DNA from 4 places in the Janthinobacterium tructae genome. Region 2 is predicted to be linked to each of the others. Evidence: predicted binding sites of a transcription regulator. Region 2 holds the regulator's gene; each other region holds the start of a gene.
What was found. Region 2 encodes sigma-54, which starts transcription at its own class of promoters, with help from an activator protein. Its sites were predicted from a motif close to TGGCANGNAANCTGCTTT; they were not measured.
Positions count from the first base shown of each region.

Region 1: FJQ89_RS28225 (EDSAP-1 family PEP-CTERM protein) is a predicted target of sigma-54. The motif match lies at 2,284-2,301, and genes of this name have one in related genera.
Region 3: glnA (type I glutamate--ammonia ligase) is a predicted target of sigma-54. The motif match lies at 3,654-3,671, and genes of this name have one in related genera.
Region 4: prpB (methylisocitrate lyase) is a predicted target of sigma-54. The motif match lies at 3,625-3,642, and genes of this name have one in related genera.

Region 1 covers NZ_CP041185.1:4,464,864-4,470,294, forward strand. The annotation lists gene FJQ89_RS19550 (type II secretion system F family protein) at 1-113, shown strand, start outside; gene FJQ89_RS19555 (LytR C-terminal domain-containing protein) at 125-1,189, shown strand; gene FJQ89_RS28225 (EDSAP-1 family PEP-CTERM protein) at 1,207-2,196, opposite strand; gene FJQ89_RS19565 (hypothetical protein) at 2,408-2,782, opposite strand; gene FJQ89_RS19570 (hypothetical protein) at 2,945-3,256, shown strand; gene FJQ89_RS19575 (dodecin) at 3,285-3,491, opposite strand; tRNA gene FJQ89_RS19580 (tRNA-Thr) at 3,683-3,758, opposite strand; gene FJQ89_RS19585 (ClpXP protease specificity-enhancing factor) at 3,785-4,297, opposite strand; gene FJQ89_RS19590 (glutathione S-transferase N-terminal domain-containing protein) at 4,439-5,050, opposite strand; gene FJQ89_RS19595 (cytochrome c1) at 5,171-5,431, opposite strand, start outside.
Region 2 covers NZ_CP041185.1:4,708,084-4,713,514, reverse strand. The annotation lists gene rapZ (RNase adapter RapZ) at 1-565, shown strand, start outside; gene FJQ89_RS20675 (enoyl-CoA hydratase/isomerase family protein) at 566-1,651, opposite strand; gene hpf (ribosome hibernation-promoting factor, HPF/YfiA family) at 1,786-2,148, opposite strand; gene FJQ89_RS20665 (RNA polymerase factor sigma-54) at 2,218-3,696, opposite strand; gene lptB (LPS export ABC transporter ATP-binding protein) at 3,701-4,456, opposite strand; gene lptA (lipopolysaccharide transport periplasmic protein LptA) at 4,456-5,019, opposite strand; gene lptC (LPS export ABC transporter periplasmic protein LptC) at 5,045-5,431, opposite strand, start outside.
Region 3 covers NZ_CP041185.1:5,317,096-5,322,526, forward strand. The annotation lists gene FJQ89_RS23415 (transglycosylase domain-containing protein) at 1-328, shown strand, start outside; gene FJQ89_RS23420 (hypothetical protein) at 388-768, shown strand; gene FJQ89_RS23425 (glutathione S-transferase family protein) at 765-1,370, opposite strand; gene FJQ89_RS23430 (TAXI family TRAP transporter solute-binding subunit) at 1,501-2,847, shown strand; gene FJQ89_RS23435 (rhodanese-like domain-containing protein) at 2,923-3,384, opposite strand; gene glnA (type I glutamate--ammonia ligase) at 3,769-5,184, shown strand; gene FJQ89_RS23445 (DUF4124 domain-containing protein) at 5,330-5,431, shown strand, end outside.
Region 4 covers NZ_CP041185.1:1,965,967-1,971,397, forward strand. The annotation lists gene acnD (Fe/S-dependent 2-methylisocitrate dehydratase AcnD) at 1-1,433, opposite strand, end outside; gene prpC (bifunctional 2-methylcitrate synthase/citrate synthase) at 1,445-2,599, opposite strand; gene prpB (methylisocitrate lyase) at 2,675-3,562, opposite strand; gene FJQ89_RS08590 (hypothetical protein) at 3,905-4,153, opposite strand; gene FJQ89_RS08595 (hypothetical protein) at 4,279-4,515, opposite strand; gene FJQ89_RS08600 (MBL fold metallo-hydrolase) at 4,681-5,431, shown strand, end outside.

The DNA.
Region 1 (5,431 bases), 240 kb from region 2:
AACTGCTGTTCCCGCTGATATTTTGCGTCTTTCCCACCCTGATGCTGGTGCTCATGGGGCCGGCCGTGATCGAAGTCTATCGCGTGCTCGTGCCGGCCATGGCCAGCCGCTGAAAGGAGTCACCATGCGCTTGACGCTCTCCCGCCTGGCCGCCGCCTGTGCCTGCCTTGGCCTGGCCGCCTGTACCACGCAACTGGCGCATGCGCCGGTGGCGGCGTGGCCTGACGCCGATGCCGCCTATGTGGCGGGGCGCCAGCATTTCGAGCGGGGCGACCTGCCCGCCGCGCAGGCGGCCTATGAACAGGCGCTGCGCCATGCGCCGCGCCACGTGAATGCGCGCAACGGCCTGGCCGTGCTGCATGCGCAGCGGGGCGAGCACGTCGCCGCCATCGCCCAGTGGCAGGCGCTGACGCAGGAAACGGGCACGGCGCGGCCGCAGCAGGCCTATCTGTTCAGCAATCTCGGCCATGCCTATTCTCTGGACGGACGCGATGCGCAAGCGTTGCCTGTGCTGGAACAGGCGTGTCTGCTCGATCCGCTCAATGCGCTGGCCTGGCAGCACCTGGCGCAAGTACTCGAACGGCTGGGACAGCACGAGCGCGCCGCGCTCATGCGGCGCCAGGCGGCCAGCTTGCGGGAACACGACTTGCGGCGCGACAGGGCGGTCTTGCGCGGCGAGGCGGCGCCGCAGCTTGTGCCCGTGCCTGCGCCGGTGCCGGAGGCGCCCGCCATGGCGCGCGTGGAGATCACGCAGAGCGATGGCATGGCCCGCTTGCAGCGCGTACCGGCAGCGGTGCGCAGCGTACCCGCCGCAGTGCCCGAGCGGCCCATGCCGGCGGCGGCAGCGCCGCGCCCGCGCCTGGAAATTGTGAATGGCAACGGCGTGCCGGGCATGGCCGCCGCGCTGGCGCGCAGCCTGGCCGGCGCTCCTGTGCAGGTGGTGCGCCTGGCCAATGAAACCAGCTTCCAGGTGGCGCGCACGCGCGTCGAATACCGGCCCGCGCAAGAGCAGGCGGCGCGCCAGCTGGCCCGCCAGCTGGGGACGCAGGTGCAGACACAGGCCGCCGACTGCCCGGCCAGCGAGCTGCGCCTGGTACTCGGGCGCGACCTGAGCGACCCCGCGACGCTGCACCGCTATTATCTGCAGCAGTTGCAACTGGCGCGCCAGGCACTGGCGCGGCTGGGGTAAAACGCCTCTGCCGGTGTCTATTGCGGCTGGCGCCGGCGCGTGAACGCCAGGGCGGCCAGCCCCAGGCCCAGCAGGAACAGGCTGCCCGGTTCCGGCACGGCCTGGGGATCGATGACGACGATGTCGGTGCGCGTGGATTTGGCAAAGTTCAAGGTATAGCTGCCGGCGGGCAGGGCGAAACTCGAGGTCAGGGAAAACATCGCAAAGCCATTCGTGAAGGCGCGTCCGGTAGCCGGGTCATTCGTGCCGGCCGTCAAGTTCAGGCTGAACGGGTCGAGGCTGCCGGTGCCATGGTTGCCGTTGATATCGCTGCCATTGTTCGGGTTGCCGTCGGGGGCGAACTGGAAGATCACGCCATCGGCATTCGCGTTCGACAGGCAGCCGACGGGGCTGGCGCTGTTGCACGAGATATTGAAGATATCCATGATCGACACGTTCGACTTGTCGCCCATGGTCGTCACGCTGGTGCGCAAGTCGCGCCGTCCCATGAAGCTGAAGGTGATGAAGCCGGCGCTCGACAGGGTCAGGTTGACGGAACCGGTGAGCGTGTCGCCGGCCATGGCCGTGGCGGCGCCGACCGTGTTGCGCTGTGCTTCCGCCACGGCTTGCACGCTGGCGCCGCCATTGAGCATATTGCCGAAGGCGTGCGCATCGCCACGTGCGAATTCCAGGGTGGAACTGGGACTGGGTGCGTAGTGGTTTTGCGGCAAGCCGCTGCAGCCGCCCCCCGAACACACTTGCAGCACGTCGGCGTTGGCAGCCGGCCCCGTATTGACGGCGCGCGGATTGACGGCCACGCCACCTTCGAAGAAGGCGCTGTCGCTGGCATTGCGGTTGGCGCCGGCCAGCGACAAGCTGCCGGCACTGGTGGTGATGCGGAAATTGTTCAACTCATTGACGGCCAGGCCGTAGGCGCCGGCCTGCGCCTGGCCGCTGGCCAGCAGACTTGCCGCCGCCAGTGCACCCAGCCAGCCCAGGGTCTTGCTTCGTGTGTGATCGACGTTCATCGCAGCCTCTTATCGTGGTCAGTCTCGGAAAATCCGGGGGACAAGGAATCCAGAATGACTTGCCTGGATTTATCTCGTAGACACTGATAAGCAGCTTGCATGCCACACAAAAAAAGTAAATTGAATCAACTACTTGCGCAAAGCGGACTGAGCTGGATAGGGCGAAGTGTAAGAAAGGCCGACGCCGCTTGACGGGCGGAGTCGGCCAGCCTCAGGTACCGCGGTGATAGCCCAGGTGGCCACCCGAATTACTTGCGCAACCGCAACCGATGCGCGCCACTTCCTCGCCTTCCGTCAATTTCCAGTTGGTAATGGTCGTGTGCTGCCAGTCGATGTCGCTTTTCTTGACAGGTTTGACCGTCAAAGTGCGTTCTTCCACATCCGTGTATTCCATCAGCTCCTCGTCGTCGGCGATGTCGAAATGGCGGTGGATCAGGGAAATACCGAAGCGGTCGAGTGCGCCATAGCGCTGCAGCACGTCGCGCAATTCGCGAAAGCAGGCCAGATCCGCGGGCAGCAGCGGGTCGACGGCGGAAATATCGGCAACGGGTTGCCATTGCATGGCGTGGATGTTCAGGCTGTGCATGATAGGCTCCTGTGCCCCGTGATGAGTGGCCCAGGCTGCCGGAGGGGCGCCGGCACGCCTGGCGAAATACCCATCGTGGCCGCAAAGCGGGTGCGGCGCTTGCGCCAGATCAAAGGTGCGGCACATCGTATCTCGTCCGATAATTGCCCGGTAAAATAGGCCATGGCAAACAAAACTCCCACCTTCCCCGGCGCACGCACGGGCCGCGGCCAGGTCCTGGCCGTGCTGCTGTCGAACCGCGACCAGTCCGGCGCCGAACCGCTGCAAGGCCGCGTCTCCCTGGCCGCCATCGTCAAAGCGCTGAAACGCAAATACCACTGGCCCATCGAGACGCACAGTTTCCCCGCGAATACGCAGGATGGCCGCGCCAGCTGGGCGACCGTGTACAGCTTGCCGGAAAAGGTGATCGAAGCCGCGCTGGAGGCCGGCGGCCGGGAGTGGCTGGAGAACCGGGCAGTGGTCGGGCGGCGGTGAACGCGCCGCCTTGCCTTACTCGTTCCCTTTACTCGAGCCGGAAGCCGACCTTCAGCGTGACCTGGAAGTGCGCCACCTTGCCATCGACGATATGGCCGCGCGACTCGGTCACTTCATACCAGTCCATATGCTTGACCGTCAGCGCCGCCTTGGCTATGGCATCGCGTATCGCCTGATCGCTGCTCTCGGTCGACGTGCCAACCAGTTCGATCAGCTTGTAAGTGTGTGCGGACATGATGTTTCCCCAGGTAGGCAAGCCAGACATCGGGAGCCTGCTTTGCGCAAGCACGTGCTCATCTTGCGCCTAAACGTGCTGATAGTCATTGCGCGGTGCAGCAATGCGTCACGGCAGTGGTTTGCAGAAGGACGAAAAGAAAAAAGGGTTACCAGCCGAAGCGGGTAACCCTTTGATTTCCTACTGAATTCTGGTGCCGACTGCCGGTTTCGAACTGGCCACCTGATGATTACAAATCAACTGCTCTACCAAATGAGCTAAGTCGGCAAAAACTGTGCGTTGCGAATTATACGCTATTTAATGCGTGTCAGGGTCGGGCGGCCGCCTTTTTTTGGTGGCTCGTCGTCGCCTGGCGTGGCGTTGTCGCGTTGTTCGGGGGAACTGGTCGGCACGGACGACAGGGTCGGGGCGCTGGAGACCGGAGCCAGCGCGGGCGGTGGCAGGTCGGCCGATGCGGGGCTGTCGGTCGGCTGCGCATCGGGGTCATCGTTGCCCAGCACGGGCTCGAAGGCCATGCCCTGGCCGTTTTCGTTGGCGTAGATGGCCATCACGTTGTCGACCGGTACGTAGATTTCGCGCGAGACGCCGCCAAAGCGGGCGTTGAAGCGGACGGCGTCGTTGTCCATCTTCAGGCCGCTGGTGGCGCCGAAGCTGATGTTGAGCACGATTTCGCCCTTTTTCACGTATTCCATCGGTACCGTGGTGCGCGAATCGACTTTGACCGCGAGATAGGGCGTGTAGCCGCTGTCGGTGCACCACTCATAGATGGCGCGCAGCATATAGGGTTTGGTTGAGATTTCAGACATGGTAGGCACTGTGAGGCGGGAGCGCCCCCGTCAAGCAAGAGGCGGGCGCACCGGTAGTTCAAAAGACTGGGGCAGCGCAAAAAACAACTTTAACACATGGCCCAAGATGTCCCGGCAAGCGTGGCTTGCCGGGCCTATCTTTTAGCGGCGCATCACTTTTTCCGAAGGAGTGAGTGCTTCGATGTACGCAGGACGCGAGAAGATGCGTTCGGCGTATTTCATCAGCGGTGCGGCCGTCTTGGACAGTTCGATGCCGTAGTGGTCCAGGCGCCACAGCAGCGGCGCGACAGCCACGTCGAGCATCGAGAATTCGTCGCCCAGCATGTACTTGTTTTTCAGGAACAGCGGCGCCAGGGTCGTCAGGCGGTCGCGGATTTCCGCGCGTGCCTTGTCGTGGGCCTTGTCGTTGCTCTTGGCGCGTTCGCTTTCCAGCACGTGCACGTGCACGAACAGTTCTTTTTCGAAATTGAACAGCATCAGGCGCGCGCGGGCACGCATCAGCGGATCGGCCGGCATCAGTTGCGGATGCGGGAAGCGCTCATCGATGTACTCGTTGATGATGTTCGATTCATACAGGATCAGTTCGCGCTCGACCAGGATAGGCACCTGGCCATACGGATTCATGGTCGAAATATCTTCCGGCTTGTTGAACAGGTCGACGTCGCGCACTTCGAAGTCCATGCCTTTTTCAAACAGGACCAGGCGGCAGCGTTGTGAAAATGGGCAGGTTGTACCCGAATAGAGAACCATCATTTTTTATAGTTCCTTAGAAACAAAGGGGGTGAAGCCGCGAACGGCTCACCCCAGGTCGCTTGTCCACTCATGCGGACAACGCAGAAACAGGCATAAACCGGCCTATGGCCGGCGCCTCACTTATTTGACTTCCTTCCAGAACGACGCGTTAAGGCGCCATGCCAGCAGAGCAAAGACCGACAGGAACAGCAGCACCCACACGCCCAGGCGTTTGCGTGTTTGCTGTGCCGGTTCGGCCATCCACTCCATGTAGCCGACCAGGTCGGCTACCGCATTGTCATACTCGATCTTGTTCAACGTGCCGGGCTTGACCTGCTCGAAGCCGGCAAATTTGTGGATCTTCTTGCCAGCTTCGTGCGGATCATTTTCTTCCACGAACTT
Region 2 (5,431 bases):
GCGGCGCAGCCATCCGCTGTCGCACGAATTGCGTCCGAACCAGAACCCCGCCAGCCGCCGCACCCTGATCGAATGCATCTCGGAAGAACGCGAGCGCCTGTCGACCATCGAACAGCTGGGCCATGTGATCGATACCTCGGAACTGAGCGCCAATAAATTGCGCGCCTGGATCAAGGATATCGTCGCCTCCGAACGCGCGCCGCTGACCCTGTTCTTCGAATCGTTCGCCTTCAAACTGGGCGTGCCGCTGGACGCCGATTTCGTCTTCGATGTGCGGGCCTTGCCGAATCCCTATTACGACCTGGCGCTGCGTCCGCTCGACGGACGCGATGCGCCCGTGATCGCCTTCCTCGACGCGCAACCGAGCGCGCTGGAGCTGCTGGCCGACATCCGCGCCTTCATCGAGAAGTGGTTGCCGTCATTCAAATCCGACAACCGCAGCTACCTGACGGTGGCGCTCGGTTGCACGGGCGGCCAGCACCGCTCCGTGTACATGGCGGAACGGCTGGCGCAATACTTCGGCCCCAACGAGCGCGTGGTCTTGCGCCACCGCGAGCGCAGCTAATTAATCGAGGTGGCGCAGCGGATGCGCTGACGCCGGCCAGACGGGCGCAAAGAAACGCGCCACCATGGCTGCATCGACCTCGTCCAGGCTGGCAGGGTTCCAGCGTGGCGCATTGTCCTTGTCGATCACCAGCGCGCGCACGCCTTCGAGCACTTCGCCATGCGCGAAATTGTGGCGCACCACGCTGCGCTCCAGGCGCAGGCAATCGGCCACGCCCAGATGGGCACCGCGTTGCAGTAATTCCAGGGTCACCGACATCATCAAGGGAGAACGCAGGCGCATGGCCGCCAGGGCCTTGCCCGCGAACGCGCTGTCGTCCTGCGCCAGCGAGGCCATGATGGCAGCCACGGAAGGGGCGCCGAAGTGGCGGTCCAGCGCCGTGCGCGCGGTGGCCAAAGGAGAAGCCCCCGCCTCGGCCTGAAACGGCGCGGCCAGCGCCTTGATGGCCACCGGCAAGGCCTCGCCCGGCGTCGAGTCGAACAGGGCCAGCAGCGCCCCCATCTGCGCCTCGGGCAGGTAGACATCGGCCAGGCCCGTGTACAGGGCATCGGCCGCGTTGATCGTCAAGCCCGTCAAGCCCAGGTACAGGCCCAGCCGGCCGGCCAGGCGGGACAGGAAATAACTGCCGCCCACGTCCGGGAACAAGCCGATATTGACTTCCGGCATGGCCATGCGCGTGCGGCCCGTGACGATGCGCAGGCGGTTGCCGGGCCCGGCTTGCGCCACGCCCATGCCGCCGCCCATGACCACGCCATCCATCACGGCGATATACGGTTTCGGGTAGAAATGAATCACATGATTTAAGGCGTATTCTTCCGTAAAGAAATCTTCCAGCAACGCACTGCCGCCTTGCGGCGTAGCCAGGCCCGCATCGTAAAAGAAACGGATGTCGCCACCGGCGCACAGGGCTTTTTCGCTGCTGGAACGGATCACGACGGCGTCCACCTGCGGATCGTCGCGCCAGGCCAGCAAGACGGCACTCAGGGCGCGCACCATCTCCAGCGACAGGGAATTGAAGGCTTTCGGACGGTCGAGCACGATGTGCCCGGTACGGTTGCGGATGGAGGTCTGGACGAAGTCGCTCATGGCAGGCAGAAAGAAGTGAAAGTGCAAACATTCTAGCGCCTGCATGGGGAACATTGCGTTCGACAGGTACGGGCGCAAAAAAGGGCGCAAGATGTGCGCCCTTAGTTGATCACAACTGCTGGAAGCGGGTGGCCTTAAACGGCGACGACGGCGTCTTCCTCGGAGTTGTCTGGCAGATGCTTGATCGCCTCTTTACCGTGCCCTTGCACTTTGGTTTTGTATTTCATCACTTGCCTGTCCAGCTTGTCGATCAGGATATCGATTGCGGCATACAGGTCATGCGCCAGGCTTTCCACATAGACAGTTTTGCCACTCAGACGCAGGTTGACTTCGGCCTTTTGACGTTTTTCTTTCTCTTTGAGGTTATCCACGGTCAGAATCACGGCGATATCGATAACTTGATCGAAATGACGTTTCACGCGCTCCAGCTTCGTTTGTACGTATTCACGGATGGCTGGTGTCACTTCGAGATGATGTCCGCTGATGGTGAGATTCATACACACTCCTAAAGATGATCGGGTTCGTGCGGTCCATCCTATCCGGCCCGCAGAGGAACCGAAAAAAACTTACAAACACTTACGCAGGCTCACTGGCGGAATTTTCAACGCTTCCCGGTATTTGGCAACAGTACGTCGCGCAATCACCATGCCTTGTTCCCCCAGCATGTCCGCAATCTTACTGTCGGATAAAGGATTTTTAGGGTCTTCTGCTCCTGTCAGTTGCACGATCAATGCCCGTATCGCCGTCGATGATGCTTCGCCCCCCGCTTCGGTGGCGACGTGGCTACCAAAGAAATATTTCAACTCGAACATGCCGTGCGGGGTCAGCATGTACTTTTGAGTTGTTACCCGCGAGATAGTACTCTCGTGTAAACCCAGTGTATCAGCTATTTCACGGAGCACAAGGGGGCGCATGGCAACGGCCCCATGCGAGAAAAAGTTCTTTTGTCTTTCTACTATCGCTTGCGCCACGCGCAGGATCGTGTCAAAGCGCTGGCGCATATTCTTGATCAGCCACTTGGCTTCCTGCAACTGTGCGCCCATGGCGCCCTCGCCCTTGCCCTGCTTGAGCAAGTTGGCGTACATGGCGTTGACGCGCAGGCGCGGCATGACGTCGTTGTTCAGGGTGACTTGCCAGCCATTGCGCGCGCGCTTGACGACGACGTCGGGCACCACGTAATCGGACACGTCCGAGGCGAACACGGCGCCCGGATGCGGATTGCACTGGCGAATCACCGTCTGCGCTTCGCGCAAGTCTTCCTCGTCGCAATCGAGGGCTTTTTTCAGCTTGTTGAAATCGCGCTGGGCAAACCAGGCCAGGTGCTTTTCCACGATGACGAGGGCCATGCGCCGCGTCACCATGGCGACGTGCGGCAAACGCTTGATTTGCAGCGCCAGGCATTCGGATGCATTGCGCGCACCCACGCCGGGCGGATCGAAACTTTGCAACAGGGACAAGGCCGTGCGCATCTCGTCGGCGTCGATTTCCAGCTCTTCCGGCAGGCGCGCCAGGATGTCGTCGAGTGACTCTTCCAGGTAGCCATTGTCGTCGAGCGCGTCGATGATCAGCTCGACCAGCGCGCGGTCGCGCAACTCGAGCACCGTCACGCGCATCTGCTCCATCAGGTGCTCGCGCAGGGTGCAGTGATGGGCTTCCAATTGCGGACGGGAATCTTCGTCGTCGGGCGCCTTGCCCCGGCTCGCCTCGCTCCAGTCGCTGTCGCCGCCGTCCGCGGCGGCCGGGCCGTCGCCCGCCTCGCCATCAAAGGCTTCTGCTTCGGCCGGCGCCGCAGGCGCATCCTGGCCTGGCGGCTGGGGCGGCGCTTCGGCCGGCGCGGCCGTGGAACTCAGGGCCCCGTCGGACAGCAGGCGCAGCGAATGATCGAGCGGATCGTCGAGGCGCTCGAGCAAGGGATTGTCCGTCAGCAGTTGCTCTAGTTCCTGGTGCAATTCCAGGGTAGACAATTGCAACAGGCGTATCGATTGCTGCAACTGCGGCGTCAGTGCCAGGTGCTGCGAAGTGCGCAGCTGCAATGATTGTTTCATTGGCTCACATGCGGAAGTGTTCGCCCAGGTAGACCCGGCGTACCGACTCGTTCGCGATGATGTCGTCGGGGCGTCCCGACGCCAGCACCGAGCCCTGGTTGATGATGTAGGCACGGTCGCAGATACCCAGCGTCTCGCGCACATTATGGTCGGTGATCAGCACGCCGATATTGCGCTCCTTCAAGAAGCGCACGATGCGCTGGATCTCGATCACGGCGATCGGGTCGACACCGGCGAACGGTTCGTCGAGCAGCACGAAACGCGGGTCGGTCGCCAGCGCGCGGGCGATTTCCACACGGCGGCGCTCGCCGCCCGACAGCGACAGCGCCTGGTTCTCGCGCAACTTTTCAATTTGCAAGTCGGCCAGCAATTTATCCAGGCGCTCCTCGATCTCGGCCTTCTTCAGGGGACGGCCTTCGACGGTCTGGATTTCCAGCACGGCGCGGATATTGTCTTCCACCGTCAGCTTGCGGAAGACGGACGCTTCCTGCGGCAGATACGACAGGCCCATCTGCGCGCGGCGGTGGATCGGCAGGCGGGAAATGTCCACGCCGCTGATATCGATGGTGCCGCCGTCCGACGGCACCAGGCCGACGATCATGTAGAACGAGGTGGTCTTGCCGGCGCCGTTCGGGCCCAGCAATCCCACCACTTCGCCGCATTCGACTTGCAGCGAGACATCATGCACGACTTGCCGCTTGCCATAGGTTTTTTGCAGCCCGCGAACGATCAGGGTGCTGCCGCAACGTGTATTGTCCATTAGTTCTTTCCTGGTGCGGGCGTGGCCGGCGCCTTGGGCTTCGGCTGGATCACCATGCGCACGCTGCCGCCATCGGGCGTGCTGGTGCCGCTGTCGGAATTTTCCATTTTGAATACTTCCTTGCGGCTGTCATACGAGATGAAGGCACCGTTGGCCACGTCGGTCACTTTCGTGCCTTCCAGGCGCGTCAGCTTGGCCTTGGAAAACAGTTTCACCACTTCCGTCTTGTTATCGTATTCCACGCGCTCCGCCTCGCCTTCCACCCACAGGTCGCCCGCGCCATCGCGCTTCTGGCGGAAGGTGGCCAGCTTGCCGGGATCGGCCCAGAAGGTGATGAACTGGTAGCCTTGCGGGTCTTCCGTGATCAGGGCCCGGCCCGCCTTCATGGTCAGAGTCCCTTTCACCAGCACGACGTCGCCCGTCAGCGTGCGTACCTGCTTGACGTCATCGACGTGGCCGCTACGTGCCGTGATGACGGCTTCCTTCTCGGAATCGGCCTTCTCGGCATGCGCCACGCCCATCATGGCCAGAGAAAATACGGTCAACAGCAAGATATTCTTCATAGTATGGTTTCCTTGTTTCATTCTGTCATTTTGCCGCCGCAGCCGGGCGCGGTTTCGGCGGGAGGACCATGCGCAGCGCATTCTGCACTTCCACCACGCCAGTGGCGTTATTGGCCTTCATGCCGATGCCATTGATGCGCGAGGCGCCCGTCAGGATATCGACAGGCACGTCCGTTTCCATTCTTTCTTCATCCGGGAATACCGTCAGCGCTTCCGTCTTGACTGTCAGGTTCTGCGCCTTCGGACTGGCCACGCGGTCGATCACGACCTTGCGGTGCAGTTGCAACCGGGTATTGTCCTGGTCGATATGCGCCAGTTCCGCATTCATGTTCATCGGCGGCATGCCAGGCGTAAGCTTGCGCACGAAAGGCTGGTCGATATCGGATGAATCGTCGAGCGGATAATGCGTGAG
Region 3 (5,431 bases), 610 kb from region 2:
AGCCAGGACGGCGTTTGTCGGCGCCGACGGCGTGCCCATTCCCATGGGCGGCAAGACGGGCACGGGCGACCAGCGTTTCGACGTGTATGGCGCTGGCGGCCGCCTGATCGAGTCGCGCTATGTGAACCGTTCGGCCACGTTCGTGTTCAATATCGGCGAGCGCTTCTATGGCAGCATGACGGCGTATGTGCGCGGACCGGAATCGAAAAACTACGATTTCACCAGCGCCTTGCCCGTGCAACTGCTGGTGTCGCTGGCGCCGAGCCTGATGCCGCTGATCGAGGCGCCCGCGCCGGCCGAAGGCGTGGCCAAGCAGTGCACGAATTAAGGTATTGTTGCAGCTGAAAGCCGGCCTTCACGGGCCGGTTTTTTTTTGAGGGAGTGCAATTGGACAAGACGCAGCAGATTTTTCAGCAATATCACCGCTTTGACGATGGCGCGCTCGTTTCCATCGAACAACTGTATCAGCCCGGGGGCGTGCAAGCCGTGCGCATCGTCTTGTATGCAAGAAATCATGCGCTGGACGGCAATGTCTGGCGCCAGGTCGCCATCACGGTGGGCGCGGTGCGCGAAGTGCTGCTCAGGACGCCAGGCAACTTCATCAACCGCATTTGCTGCGGCGTGAAGTTGCAGCGTTTCGGCGACGTCTGGTGCGTCGATGTCGACGGCACCTACACGCACGATGATCCCGCGACACTGGATGAAGTGCGCCGCGATGGCGATTGCTACGTCATCGGCGGCACGGTCGAGGCAATCGAGCTCGATTAGCCGGCAAACACGGCGGTTTTATCTGCCAGGCGCGCATGGTAGGCGGCGATGGCAGGGTAGTCGGGGCGTTGCATCGGCGCCATCAGCCAGCGCTTGACGGACAGGCACAGCACGATATCCGCCAGGCTGAAGGCTTCGCCGCAGACGAAGGCGCCCGTACGCTGCAGCTGCTGTTCCAGGATACCCATCATCTTGTTCCATCCGGCAATGCCGGCCGCCAGCTGCGCCGCATCCTGGTGTGCGGGGCTGTGGCGCACCAGCGACAGGAAGGCGTAGCGCCAGCTGTTGTTGAGGTCGCCCATTTGCCAGTCCATCCATTTTTCCACTTCCGCGCGGGCGCGGGGCGTGCTTGGCAGCAAGTCGTCGCGGCCCGCCTGGGCGCACAGGTAGCGGCATATCGTGTTCGATTCCCACAGCACCAGGTCGCCGTCAACCAGCACGGGCACCATGGCGTTCGGATTCAGGGCCAGGAAGGCGGCGTCGTCCGTGGCGCGGAAGCCGCTGCCCCAGTCTTCGCGTTCGTACGGCAGATCGAGTTCCTCGCACGTCCACAGGACTTTGCGGACATTGATCGAGGCGGCTTTTCCAAGAATTTTCAGCATGCGGGGCTCCGTAGGGCAGGGATCGATTTGCCACTGTAGCGGATTTGGCCATGCCGCGCCGGTGAAAGTGCCTTGCATAGTTGAGGTTTTCTTGGCATCGTAGCCACCCATGAAACCTATGCGCCACCACATGTCCAAAATCCTCGCGTTCAGCCGCTTTTCCGTGCGCGATTTTCTCGCCACCGCCGGTCCCACCCTGCTGCTGGTTGGCGCGTTTTGCGCGCTCGCCTACTGGCTGGTCGACCCGGCGCCGCCGCGCCAGGTGAGCCTGTCGACGGGGCAGGACAATAGCGCGTACGAAGAATTCGGCAAGAAATACGCAGCCACCCTGGCCAGGCACGGCATCAAGGTGACCTTGCAGCCGTCGCTGGGCTCGCAGGAAAACCTGCAGCGCCTCAATAGCGGCAAGACCGATATCGCCTTCGTGCAAAGCGGCTCGACGGAGCATGCCGATGCCGAGCGCCATGGCCTCATTTCGCTGGGCAGCCTGTTTACGGAACCCGTCTGGCTGTTCCTGCGCGAAGACAAGGCGGTGACGGAACTGACGCAATTGAAAGGCATGAAGATCAACCTGGGACCGGAAGGCACGGGCGTGCCCAGCCTGTTCCGGCAGTTGCTGTCCGTCAATGGCGTGGAAGCGAACGAGCTGACGGTGAGCGACTTGCAGAACACGCCGGCCACGGTGGAGCTGCTGGAAGGGCGCATCGATGGTCTCGTGTTCAGCTCGGCGCCGGAAGCGCCACTGATCCAGATGCTGCTGCAAACGCCGGGCATCAAGCTGTTTGATTTTTCGCAAGCGGAGGCGTACACGCGGCGCCTGCCTTTCCTCACGCATGTGGTCTTGCCACGCGGTATCGTCGACCTGGGGCGTAACATCCCCGCGCAGGATTACCACCTGATCGCACCGACCGCCACCCTGGTCGCGCGCGAAGACTTGCATCCGGCCTTGATCGACCTGTTCGTGCAGGCGGCGGCCAGTATTCACGGCGGCACGGGCTGGTTCCAGCAACAGGGGCAGTTCCCGTCCGCGCGCTACACGGAAATTCCCGTCGCGCCCGAAGCGCTGAAGTTCTACAAGGATGGCGCGCCCGTGCTGCAGCGCTATATGAGTTTCTGGCTGGCCAATTTCTTTGACCGCATGTGGGTGCTGGTAGTGGCGCTCGGTGCATTGATCTTGCCGCTGTCGCGCGTGGTGCCACCCTTGTACGTGTGGCGCATCCGCTCGCGCGTGTACCGCTGGTATGGCCAACTGCGCACGGTGGAGCAGGCGCTGGAAGACGTGCCGCCAGAGCAGCGCGCGCAAGTGTATGCGGCGCAATTGAAACGGCTCGACCAGATCGAGGAAATGGTCAACCAGATCTCGATTCCCCTGTCGTTTGCCGATGGCTTGTACGGCTTGCGCAGCCACATCAATTTCGTGCGCAAGCGCATCTTGACCTTGATGGGCGAACATCCAGAGGCGGGTGAGCCAGCCTGAAGCATCAAGCCAGGGCGGGACTTGCCTCTGGCCGACGCATGGCCGTCATCGGCAGGTGTTCCGTTACTCCTGGTTTCAGGCGCCCAGCCACGGCAGCCCCGCCTTGCACCAGCCGCCGATCTGCTTGCGGTGGCCGTCGGCATCCTTGTCGCCCTCAAAACCTTCGAGGATGTCGAAGCAGTTCACGTAGCCGTGCTCGGTCGCCAGCTTGGCCGCATGGCGTGAACGCACGCCGGAGCGGCACAGGAACAGCAGCACCTCGTCTTTGCCGGCCTGGGCAGCCAGTTGCGCGAGGAAGTCGGGATTTGGTACGCCGCCCGGATACGTGGCCCATTGCACCGCACCATGCTGGGTATCGGCGATGTCGACCCGGCCGACCCAGTCGCGCTCGGCATTCGTGCGCACATCGATGAGCTTTGCAGCGGCATCGCCTTGCAGCAAGTCATACGCTTCCTGCGGCGTGACGGCGCCGGCATACGGCGTACCTTCATTGGCCCGGCTGCGGGCGGTGGTCAGGATGTCGGCGGCGGTAGTCATGGCGTCCTCGATGAAAGTGGGGTGGTGTGGTCGATTATAGTGCGCCGTCCGCGCCCCGCAAATGGGAAGTCACGCTGCGCGGTGGATGCACCACAAGAAGGCATTTTTTAGAAATGCGCATAAAATGCACGATAATGGTGCGTTATTCATTTTTTGCACTTGCATAGTGCATTCTTGAATGACTCAAACTCAGCAGGAAAATCGCGGGCAGGAAAACTTTCACAGGGATGGCAGTCATTTTGTTGTTGGCGCCAGGGCGCTTCTGAAGCTGGCATGGAATCTGCTATGATCCTTATGAGTTTTGGTGGCACGCAATGTTTGCTTCGCTTCATCAGCCCAGACGCATTAAGGTCGGCTCACCCCACATTCATTTAGGAGATACGCATGGCAATGACAGCCGCAGAAGTCTTGAAGATGGTAGAAGAAAACGAAGTCAAATTCGTTGATTTCCGCTTTGCTGATACCCGTGGCAAAGAGCAGCACGTGACGGTTCCCGTGTCGCACTTCGACATGGACAAATTCGAGTCGGGCCACGCCTTTGACGGTTCTTCGATCGCTGGCTGGAAAGGCATCGAAGCGTCCGACATGATCTTGCTGCCGGATCCAAACACGGCCAATATCGACCCGTTCATGGAAGAAACGACCCTGTTCATGCAGTGCGACGTGATCGAACCGTCGGACGGCAAGGGCTATGACCGCGACCCGCGCTCGATCGCGAAACGCGCCGAAGCCTACCTGAAATCGTCGGGCATGGGCGACACCGCCTACTTCGGCCCTGAGCCAGAATTCTTCATCTTCGACAGCGTGCGCTGGAAGATCGACATGTCGGGCTGCTTCGTCAAGATCGGTTCGGACGAAGGTTCGTGGTCGACCGGCAAGGACATCGAAGGCGGCAACAGCGGCCACCGTCCTACCGTCAAGGGCGGCTACTTCCCAGTGCCACCAGTAGACAGCTTCCAGGACATGCGTTCGGAAATGTGCCTGATCCTGGAGTCCTTGGGCATCCCGGTTGAGGTACATCATCACGAAGTCGCTGGCGCAGGCCAGAATGAAATCGGTACCCGCTTCTCGACCCTGGTCGAGCGCGCCGACTGGACGCAAAACCTGAAATACGTGGTGTGGAACGTGGCGCACAGCTATGGCAAGACCGCCACCTTCATGCCGAAACCTATCGTTGGCGACAACGGTTCGGGCATGCACGTGCATCAATCCGTATGGAAAGATGGCAAAAACCTGTTCGCTGGCGACGGCTATGCCGGCCTGTCCGATTTCGCCCTGTACTACATCGGCGGCATCATCAAGCACGCCAAGGCACTGAACGCGATCACCAATCCGGGCACCAACTCGTACAAGCGTCTGGTACCAGGCTACGAAGCTCCAGTGAAACTGGCGTACTCGGCGAAAAACCGTTCCGCCTCGATCCGTATTCCGCACGTGGCCAATCCAAAAGGCCGCCGCGTGGAAGCGCGCTTCCCGGATCCACTGGCGAACCCGTACCTGTGCTTCGCCGCACTGCTGATGGCTGGCCTGGACGGCGTTGCCAACAAGATCCATCCGGGCGAAGCCGCCTCGAAAGATCTGTACCATCTGCCGCCAGAAGAAGACGCGCTGATCCCGACCGTGTGCGCTTCGCTGGAAGAAGCACTGGAAGCCCTGGACAAGGACCGCGAGTTCCTGACCCGTGGCGGCGTGTTCAGCGATTCCATGATCGACGCTTACCTGGAACTGAAAATGCAGGACGTGCAGCGCATGCGCATGACCACGCATCCTGCCGAGTTCGACATGTACTACTCGCTGTAATGGCGCCATGCCGGCAACTTGCCGGTAGTGAATAAAAAACGCGGGTGAGGCGATGGTCTTGCCCGCGTTTTTTGTTATGGCGTCACTGGGCGGTGTTGTATAGTCGGCCCAGGAACGATGCGGCACGAGCCGACAGGAGTGAAGATTGACCAAGCATTACAGAATGGCGCTGATGGCAGGATTGCTGGGCGCGGCGGCACAGGCGCACGGGCAGCTGTATGTGTGCGCCGATGCGCAAGGACACAAG
Region 4 (5,431 bases), 2.7 Mb from region 2:
ATGCCGTTGCACGAGGTGCAGGCAAACGCCACGACGCCGAAGCCCAATGTTTCAAGCTCGGTCATCAGGCCCGCTTCCTGCAGGTACAGCTCCACCGTTTTCGAGCCCGGTGCCAGCGACGATTTGACCCAAGGTTTACGGGTCAGGCCCAGGCGGTTCGCATTGCGCGCGATCAGGCCGGCGGCGATCATGTTGCGCGGATTGTTCGTGTTGGTGCAGCTGGTGATGGCGGCGATGATGACGGCGCCGTCCGGCATCTTGCCCGGCTCGTTTTCCACCACCCCGGAAATGCCGCGCGCGGCCAGTTCCGACGTCGGCACGCGGTTGTGCGGATTCGACGGCCCGGCGATATTGCGCACCACGGACGACAGATCGAACGTCAGCACGCGCTCGTACTCGGCGTCGACCAGGCTGTCGGCCCACAGGCCGGTCTCTTTGGCGTACAGCTCCACCAGCTTCACCAGTTCGTCGTCGCGGCCCGTCAGTTTCAGATACTTGATGGTTTGTGCGTCGATGTAGAACATCGCGGCCGTGGCGCCGAATTCCGGCGCCATGTTGGAAATCGTGGCGCGGTCGCCCAAGGTCAGGTGCGAAGCGCCTTCGCCAAAGAATTCCAGGTAGGACGAGACGACCTTCTGCTTGCGCAAAAATTCCGTCAGCGCCAGCACGGTATCGGTGGCCGTGATGCCCGGCTGTGGTTTACCCGTCAGCTTGACGCCGATGATGTCGGGCAGGCGCATCCACGAAGCGCGGCCCAGCATCACGCTTTCCGCTTCCAGGCCACCGACGCCGATGGCGATCACGCCCAGCGCGTCGACCATGGGCGTGTGCGAATCCGTGCCGACCAGGGTGTCGGGATAGGCCACGCCATTTTGTACCTGGATCACGGGCGACATGCGCTCGAGGTTAATCTGGTGCAGGATGCCGTTGCCTGGCGGGATCACGTCGACATTTTTAAAGGCTTTCTTGGTCCAGTCGATGAAGTCAAAGCGGTCTTCATTGCGGCGGTCTTCGATGGCGCGGTTCTTGGCGAAGGCGTCGGGATCGAAGCCGCCGCATTCGACGGCCAGCGAATGGTCGACCACCAGCTGCGTCGGGACGACGGGGTTGACCAGGGCCGGGTCGCCGCCCTGGGCCGCGATGGCGTCGCGCAGGCCGGCCAGGTCGACCAGGGCCGTCTGGCCCAGGATGTCATGGCAGACGACGCGCGCGGGGAACCATGGAAAGTCCAGGTCGCGGCGGCGCTCGATGAACTGGCTCAGCGACGCGTTCAGGGTGGCAGGGTCGCAGCGGCGCACGAGGTTTTCGGCCAGCACGCGCGAGGTATACGGCAAGGTGGCGTAGGCGCCTGGCTGGATCGCATCGACGGCGGCGCGCGTGTCGAAGTAGTCTAGCTGGGTGCCCGGCAAGGATTTGCGGTGCAGCGTATTCATATTGGTGCTCATTATTTGCGGTCCTTGATCGGCACGAATTCCAGGTCTTCCGGGCCCACGTAGTTGGCGCTCGGGCGGATGATCTTGTTGTCGATGCGCTGTTCGATGATGTGGGCGGCCCAGCCCGAGGTGCGCGAAATGACGAACAGCGGCGTAAACATCGCCGTCGGCACGCCCATCATGTGGTACGACACGGCCGAGAACCAGTCCAGGTTCGGGAACATGTTCTTGATTTCCCACATGACCGATTCCAGGCGCTCGGCGATGTCGAACATCTTGGTGGAACCGGCTTCCAACGACAGATTGCGCGCCACTTCCTTGATGACCACATTGCGCGGGTCGGAAATCGTGTAGACGGGGTGGCCGAAGCCGATCACCACTTCCTTGTTGGCCACGCGTTCGCGGATGTCGGCTTCCGCTTCATCGGCGTTGTCGTAGCGTTTTTGAATGTCCAGCGCCACTTCGTTCGCGCCGCCGTGTTTCGGGCCGCGCAGCGCGCCGATGGCGCCTGTGATGGCCGAATGGATGTCGGAACCCGTGCCGGCGATGACGCGGCTGGTGAAGGTCGACGCATTGAATTCGTGTTCCGCGTACAGGATCAAGGACGTGTGCATGGCTTTTTCCCACGACGCCGACGGTTTTTCGCCGTGCAGCAGGTGCAGGAAGTGGCCGCCGATCGAGTCGTCGTCCGTTTCCACTTCGATGCGCTTGCCGTTATGGCTGTAGTGGTACCAGTACAGCAGCATGGAGCCGAACGACGCCATCAGGCGGTCGGCGATGTCGCGCGCGCCAGGCGCGTTATGGTCGTCTTTTTCCGGCAGGGTGCAGCCCAGCACGGACACGCCCGTGCGCATCACGTCCATCGGGTGGGCGGCGGCCGGCAGCGCTTCCAGGGCCGACTTGACAGCCGACGGCAAGCCGCGCAGGGATTTCAGCTTGGCTTTGTAGCCTTTCAATTCGGCGGCGGTCGGCAGCTTGCCATGCACCAGCAGGTAGGCGATTTCCTCGAACTCGCAGCTGTCGGCCACGTCCAGGATGTCATAGCCGCGATAGTGCAAATCGTTGCCGGTCTTGCCGACCGAGCACAGCGCCGTGTTGCCGGCAGTAACGCCGGACAGGGCGACGGATTTTTTAGGCTTGAAAGTAGCGACTTGCGGTGCGGTCATAGTGTTCTCCAGAAGATGATTGTCAGTCCAGTGCGGCGGGCCTGGGCCTCCCAAGGCCCGCTCTTGTATAGGTGCTTACTTCTTTTGCGCGGCGAACAGCGCATCGAGCTTTTGCTCGAAGTCGTGATAATTGATCGATTCGTACAGCTCCATGCGCGTCTGCATGGTGTCGACGACATTTTTTTGCGTGCCGTCGCGGCGCAGGGCGCGGTAGACGTTGTCGGCCGCCTTGTTCATGGCGCGGAAAGCCGACAGCGGATACAGGGCCAGACCCACATGGGCGCTGCGCAATTCGTCCAGCGTGAACAGCGGCGTGGAACCGAATTCCGTGATGTTGGCCAGGATAGGCACATTGACGGCCTTGGCGAACGTGGCATACATGTCCAGGTCCGTGATGGCTTCCGGGAAGATCATGTCGGCGCCCGCTTCGACGCAGGCGACGGCGCGTTCCAGTGCCGCTTCCAGGCCATCGACGGCCAGCGCATCGGTGCGCGCCATGATGACAAAGTTCGGGTCCGTGCGCGCATCGACGGCCGCCTTGATGCGGTCGACCATTTCTTCCTTGCTGACGATTTCCTTGCCCGGACGGTGGCCGCAGCGCTTGGCGCCCACCTGGTCTTCGATATGCAGGCCGGCAGCGCCGAACTTGATCATCGATTTCACGGTGCGCGCCACGTTGAAGGCGGACGAACCGAAGCCCGTGTCGGCATCGACCAGCAGCGGCAAGTCGCACACGTCGGTGATGCGGCGGATATCGGTCAGCACGTCGTCCAGGCTGGAAATGCCCAGATCGGGCAAGCCCAGCGAGCCGGCCGCGACACCGCCGCCGGACAAATAAATGGCTTTATAACCGGCACGCTTGGCCAGCAAGGCGTGGTTGGCGTTGATGGCGCCGACGACTTGCAACGGGGATTCTTCCTGGACGGCCTTGCGGAATGCGGCACCTGCGGAGTATTGAGTCATGTGTTCACCTTATGGGATTCGGGTCGTCCCGAATGTTTCATGGACTTGCTATGAGCATCACTATTGCAAATGCCGTGCCAGGGCCGCGCGTCCACCCGGAAAGTACGCCGGTACGCAGTGCCATACGGGGGAAACGGCCATATATCGGCGTGGCGTGCAGTGTCACGCACGGGAACAGCGATGTCACGATTGAGATCAACGATGTTTCAAATATGTTTCAATCATTCCATTTGAAACATTGAAACATGAAACAGGCCAAACTGCCACCGGGCGGGACGCCGGGCGCGCACATAAAAAAACAGCCGGCGGGCGCCGGCTGCAGATTTGCTGGAAATGCAGGATTCAAGCCAGCCGCACCAGCGGGTTGGCGATGATGTTGTCGATCTGGCGCACGGCTTCTTCGCAGGCGGCGGCAATGGCGCCATCCTCGTCGTCGCGCACGAACTGCATGGTCGAGCCTTCAAATACTTCCAGGCCTTCCGCAGTGGCGCGTTCGATGTCGCAGCTGGCCGACCATTTGCCATCGGTGGTGGGCACGGCCAGGGGAACGATTTCCCAGCCTTTATAGTGAATTTTAGAACTGTTTTCCATGGGGTGCCTCCTTCGTGACTGACTCAATAGTGGAAATCGTAGCATGAAGCGCGACCGCTAGCGACGTGTTTCACGCGCCAGCGGGCGCGTCAGGCTGACTTTCAGGCTAAACGATTTACGCTGGCTCAAGGACGCAGCAGATTATCCACTTCCGTCCTGGCCACTTCCAGGCCAGCCGTGCAAGCCGTCTCGGGCGCCGCATAGCCGCCCAGGGTGCGGCTGCGCGTGATCGCTTGCGCCGCGCTCTCGCCCTCGCGCTGCAGGCGGTAGGTAAAATCCCATAAATCGTCGTTGTCCTTTTGCGGGGTCACCGAAATCGTAAAACCGCGGTATTGTTCGCTGCGTGCAGTGGTATCGTTCATGAACTCCTCCTTGTAGGATGAGGTTACCACGCTGCACGCGCCAGGGTGCGCACGACTGCCGCGCACTCCATATCTGTTTTTCGCATATCAAATGTCAATTCTCACCATTTTTTTAGCGCACTCTGGCGATATAATGCCCTTCCCTGTCCGTACTTTGCCGCCGCGATGACCCCACAAATCCAAGCTTTCTTCGACCCCGCCACCGCCACCGTCACGTATGTCGTGTACGAGGCCGATGGCCAGGACTGCGCCATCATCGATTCCGTGCTCGACTACGACCCGAAGGCGGGCCGCACCTCGACCACCTCGGCCGACAAGGTGATCGCCTTCGTGCGCGAACACGGCTTGCAGTGCCGCTGGCTGCTGGAAACCCACGCGCATGCCGATCACCTGTCCGCCGCGCCCTACCTGCAACAGCAGCTGGGCGGCGACGTGGCCATCGGCGCGGCCATCCAGACGGTGCAGCAGGCGTTCGCCGCCGTCTACCACCAGGATGACGCCAGGGCCGACGGCTCGCAGTTCGACCAGCTGTTCGCGCCCGACCAGGTGTTTCATATCGGAAAATTGGAAGTGCGCGCGCTGCACGTGCCCGGCCACACGCCGGCCGACCTGGCTTACCAGATCGGCGATGCCGTCTTCGTCGGCGACACCCTGTTCATGCCGGACGTGGGTTCGGCCCGCTGCGACTTCCCCGGCGGCTCCGCATCCCTGCTGTATCGCTCCGTGCAGCGCCTGCTGTCACTGCCGCCGCAAACGCGGCTGTTTATGTGCCACGACTACCCGCCCAACGGCCGCGCGCCGCGCTGGGAAGTGACGGTGGCGGAACAGCGCGCCAGCAACATCCACTTGCGCGACGGCATCACGGAAGCACAGTTCGTGGCCATGCGCACGGGCCGCGACGCCACGCTGGACATGC